DNA from 2 places in the Hydrogenophaga sp. GW456-12-10-14-TSB4 genome. Region 1 is predicted to be linked to the other one. Evidence: riboswitches for the same ligand, from Rfam matches in the RefSeq annotation. Region 1 holds a riboswitch; the other holds the start of a gene.

Region 1 (2,382 bases):
CTTGTCGAGCTTCAGGTAGTACATCGGAATGGACTCGCCCAACCACCCTTGCCGGTACTGCCCCGGCACCGGGTTGAGCGCGTCCACCACAGTGGCACCACCACGGTTGTTGTCGAAACGGTCGTAGAAGCTGCGCTCGACCTGCACTCCGGCGAGGAACTCATTCTTCATGCCGGCCACCTCCCCTTTGAAGGTGGCGTAGGTGTTGACGCCGCGCTGGGTCTGCAGTGAGTAGGAGATGTCGCGGTAGCTGGAGCGCCGCACCGTGGCGGTCGTCGGCTGGTAGGTGAACACGGTCACGTCGCGGTAGCGGCGGTTGTGCTCCATGTTGTAGAGCGTGTTGCGCACCGTGATGCCGGTCGATGGTTTCCACTCGGTGTCCAGCGTGATCCACTTGTCCTGGAAGAACAGATCGCTGTCGGCGATGTTGTAGTTCTTCGTCTCGGTGCCGGGCACGGGCGCGCCATTGAACACCGGTGTGCCCAGGTAGTGCATGGGCTTCTGGCGGCCGTGGTCGGTGGCCAGCACGAAGTTCAGGTCGGGCGAGGCATCGAAGCGCAAAGCGGCGGACACCGCCAGCGTGTCCGATTGGCCGCGGTCCACCCAGTTGTCCGAACGGCGGTGGCTCAGGTCGAAGCGGTAGGAGAACCCGCCGCCCAGCGGCCCGGTGCTGCTGAGGGCCTCGTGCAGCGAGTTGTCGGAACCGATGCCCAGGCCGATCTCGTGCGAGGACTTCGTCGGGTCCGGCCGCTTGCTGACGACGTTGACGGCACCGCCGATGGCGCCGGCGCCGTACAGCACCGATGCCGGGCCGTACAGCGCTTCGATGCGCTCCACGTTCCAGGGGTCGAAGGGAAAGCTCACCACGCCGCCGGCGTTGTTGAGCTCCAGGCCGTTGTAGAGCTGCTTGACCGAGTTGGTCCCGGTGAACCCGCGGGCGTTGAGCACGTTGCCGCCGTTGCCCGGGCTGTTGGCCGAGCTGATGCCGGGGGCCAGCGTCTTGGCCTCGATGACCGAGGTCGTGCCCAGCGCGCGGACGAGTTCACCCGGCACGATGGCGATGCTGGCGGGGGTCTCGAAAGGTGTCAGCTCCAGCCGGCTGCCGGCGGTGGAAGGCTTCACCAGCGGTGTGGCAACACCGCGCTCTTCGGTGATGGTGACGGTCGCCAGCGAGGGCGTGTCGGACGTCTGGGCCCAGGCCGTGGCGCTGGAAAGAAGACAAGGGAAGGCTGTGGCAATGGCCAGCGGAAGCGCGGCAACGCGCGCACGAGGTACGGTTTTCATGAGGAAAGCAAGTCACAAAGCAGTCCTTGCCGGCATCCCCGCCGGCGCTGGACGATAACGAGCGCGGTGGCTGCCGATGCAGCGTGCGCGCTCACCTTGTTGGCCGGTATCCGGGCTGACGGAGCTGCATGCATCGCCTTCCCAGTCGCTTGTTCAAGGCGTCCAGTGGCTGTGTGATGAATGCTGAAAGGGCGGGGCTTTCGTCCGTTTGACCGTTGCGGGGGCAGCGCAGGTTGGATGCGTCGGCGCATCGTGGCTGGGGTGGTCCAGCGCAGAATGCCTTGGCCTCTTCCTGCTTCCCGTTGAACTGCGGCATGTGAACCACGCCGCGAGCACCAACGCGCGAATTGTAAGCGGTTGATACGCGGCCATGTGGCCCTTCCTTCAGTTTGTTCTGTTTGACAAAACGATATTCTCTCAAGCAGAATAAAACATTCTCTCTCATTCATGCATCGGAAAGCCCATGAGTCCCGCAAATGGCGGACACGTCAGAGCCAACGGCATCCGCCAGCACTACCTGCACTTCCCGGGTGAAGGGCGCCCTGTGGTCATCGTGCCGGGCATCGTGAGTCCCGCCGCGCTCTGGACACACGTGGGTGAGCGGCTGGTGCCGCGTTTCGACTGCCACGTGCTGGACGTGCGAGGGCGCGGCCTCTCCGAGTCGGGCCCGCACCTGGACTATGGGTTGGATGCGTGCGCACAGGATTTGATCGCTTTCGTGGAAGCTCTCGGCCTGGCGCCGCAGCCCATCGTCATCGGTCACTCCATGGGCGCGCGCATCGCCTTGCGGGCCGCCGCACAGGCCGCCGGGCGACTGCATTCCCTGGTCCTTCTGGACCCACCCACCAGCGGCCCAGGCCGTCGCCCCTACCCCGTGCCGCTGGCACGCACGCTGGCGCTGCTGCGTGCTGCACAGCGCGGCGAAGCGGCAGCGGCATTGCGTGCGAGCACGGCAACGCCGTGGCCCGAAGCGCTGCAGCAATTGCGCGCCGAGTGGTTGTCCACCTGCGATGAGCGTGCGGTCTTCGCCGCCAACGAGGATTTCCATGGCCAGGACATGTTTGCCGACCTCGCGCAAAGCGAGCTGCCCATCTCGCT
Region 2 (2,382 bases), on a different contig from region 1:
GGCCGAGGGCGGCCAACTCAAGAATCAGGAGGGGGTCCAAAGGCATGAAAGGTGTCTGCAAGTGCCGCCGGACCGGCATCCTGAACCGGGGTTCAGGTGGGCGAGGGCAGCGGGGCTTCGGGTTCGTCTGACGCGAGACGCTCGCACCAGCCACGCAATGTACCAAGCCCGGGCTCTATGAGCATTGGTTCAAGGAAATATAAAGCCCGGCGCGCACTGCAGACAGTGCAAATTGTAGGCGCTGCATGGGCCCCTGGCGGACCATCGGTCGATATATTCCTGCGCAGTGACTGGCGGCGCATCAGAGCAGGCGGCCGTCCTTGTCCAGCGTCTGGTCCAGGCGGCGCATCAGCTCTTCCACGCGGGCCTGCGTCTGCGGATCGAGCGGCTCGCTGTCGAAGCCGCCGCCGGCTTCGGCGAACGCGCTCTGCTCGGCTTGGCCGAACGACGAGGCCTGGAAGCTCTCGGCTTCTTTTTGCGAGAGTTCAAACGCGAGGTTGAGCGAGGCCAGCACCGCGATGCGGTCGCGCGCCTTCACCTTGCCCGCATCGCGGATGCGGCACATGGCGGTGTCCACGCGCTCCACCGCATCGAGCAGCGACGCTTCGCCGCCCGGTGGGCACGAGAGCAGGTAGCTCTGGCCCATGATCTGCACTTCAATCTGTTTGCTGCCGGGCTTGTTCATTTAAATACCTCCGTGCTTCGCACTGCGGTGCGAGCTGGCTTGGGGCGGCCCGACGCTGCGCTCATGATCGTTCCTTGCGGGTGTCGGGGGCGGCATCGGTCATGCCGGGGGGCAGGCGATCCAGCAGGGCATCGATGCGGGCGCGGGCGGCCATCAGCCGGGACTTGAGCGAGTCGCGCTCGGCCTGCAGCGCATGCACCTGTTCAACCAGCAGGCTGTTGGTGCGCTGCAGTTCCTCGTGTCGCAGCAACAGGCGCTCGACACGTTCGGTGATCTGGTCAAAGTGCTTGGGATCGGCCATGGTGGGGACTCGAAGTTTTCACATTGTAGGGTTGCCCCGGGAGCGTACCGCTTAGAATGCCGGCTGTTGGTGCTCGCGGTGTGGTTCACATGCCGCAGTTCAACGGGAAGCAGGAGGGTCATTCCCCAGGGATGGGACCTAACCTGCGCTGCCCCCGCAACGGTAAGCAGACGAGTGGCCATGAGCGCATGCGCGAACGGTCTCTCAGCCTCCATCCAACAGCCACTGGACGACACGCCGTGTCATCTGGGAAGGCGATGGAGGTCGGTCTGTCAGCCCGGATACCGGCCAACAAGGTGGTGGAGCGTCTGGCAACGGGCGCCTCACCGTGATGCCCATGCACCGTCGGGGAAGATGGTGAGGGCCTCCTGTCCGTTCTTCATCATGAAAAATCGCAAACTGCGCGCGCCCCTGGCCGCGCTTCCGCTGGCGTTGCTGGCGGGCTTCGGCACGTCGGTCGCCCACGCACAATCGTCTTCGTCCCCTGCGGACACCGCCCTCAAGGAAACCGTGGTCACCGCCACCCGGGTCGAGCAACCATTGACCGACGTCGTGGCCGACGTGTCCATCGTGGACCGCGCGGCCATCGAGCGCAGCGGCGCCACCGGCCTGGCCGACGTGCTGGCCCGTGTGCCGGGCATTTCCATCAGCCGCAATGGCGGCCCGGGCGCCACCACCAGCGTCTATGTCCGCGGCGGCGAAACCCGCTTCACCGCCGTCTACGTGGACGGCGTGCGCATCGAGTCGCAGGGCGGCAGCGGTGGCGCATCCTGGAGCGCGATCCCGCTGTCGCGCATCGAGCGCATCGAAGTGCTGCGCGGCCCAGCGGCGGCGGTCTACGGTTCGGACGCCATGGCGGGCGTGATCCAGATCTTCACGCGCCAGGGCGAGGGCGGCTTCACGCCCTCGATCGAGGTGGGCCTGGGCAACCAGGGCACAGCCAAGCTCGATGCCTCCTTCAGCGGCGCCGCCGGCGACTTCGACTACGCCTTCGGCGTCACGCGCGAGACCAGCCACGGCTTCAACGCGCAGCCCGCGGCCAACCCGGACCACGACGGCTTTCGCAGCACGTCGGCGTCGGCCCGCCTGGGCCTGAAAGTGGCGCCCGGCCACCGGCTGGAAGCCACGCTGCTCTCCAGCGACCTGGACGCGCAATACGACTCGACCACGCCGCGCCGCGACGACCACGCGCTGAGCGAGGTGAACACGCTGGGCCTGACCTGGTCGGCGCGCTGGAGCGAGGTGTACAGCACGCAGGTCGGCATCACGCAGGGCACGGACCGCTACGCCACGCGGCCCTCGCCCTACGTGTCCAAGACCCGCCTGAGCAACTACCTGTGGCAGAACCGCTGGCAGCTCGGTGCGCACCAGTTGACGGCGACGCTGGAGCGGCGCG

What was found. Region 1 has a riboswitch for cobalamin ahead of AC07ZS_RS02040 (TonB-dependent receptor). Riboswitches for the same ligand answer to the same signal wherever they lie in the genome.
Region 2: another riboswitch for cobalamin. It lies ahead of AC07ZS_RS13690 (TonB-dependent receptor domain-containing protein); the one in region 1 lies ahead of AC07ZS_RS02040 (TonB-dependent receptor).

Annotation. Positions count from the first base shown of each region.
Region 1 is NZ_JBWKZH010000002.1:193,501-195,882, reverse strand. Features, by position in the region: gene AC07ZS_RS02040 (TonB-dependent receptor) at 1-1,284, opposite strand, end outside; cobalamin riboswitch at 1,369-1,638, opposite strand; gene AC07ZS_RS02035 (alpha/beta fold hydrolase) at 1,748-2,382, shown strand, end outside.
Region 2 is NZ_JBWKZH010000024.1:44,055-46,436, forward strand. Features, by position in the region: gene AC07ZS_RS13670 (sulfite exporter TauE/SafE family protein) at 1-46, opposite strand, end outside; RNA gene ssrS (6S RNA) at 49-228, opposite strand; gene AC07ZS_RS13680 (cell division protein ZapA) at 302-685, opposite strand; gene AC07ZS_RS13685 (DUF904 domain-containing protein) at 747-986, opposite strand; cobalamin riboswitch at 1,037-1,294, shown strand; gene AC07ZS_RS13690 (TonB-dependent receptor domain-containing protein) at 1,371-2,382, shown strand, end outside.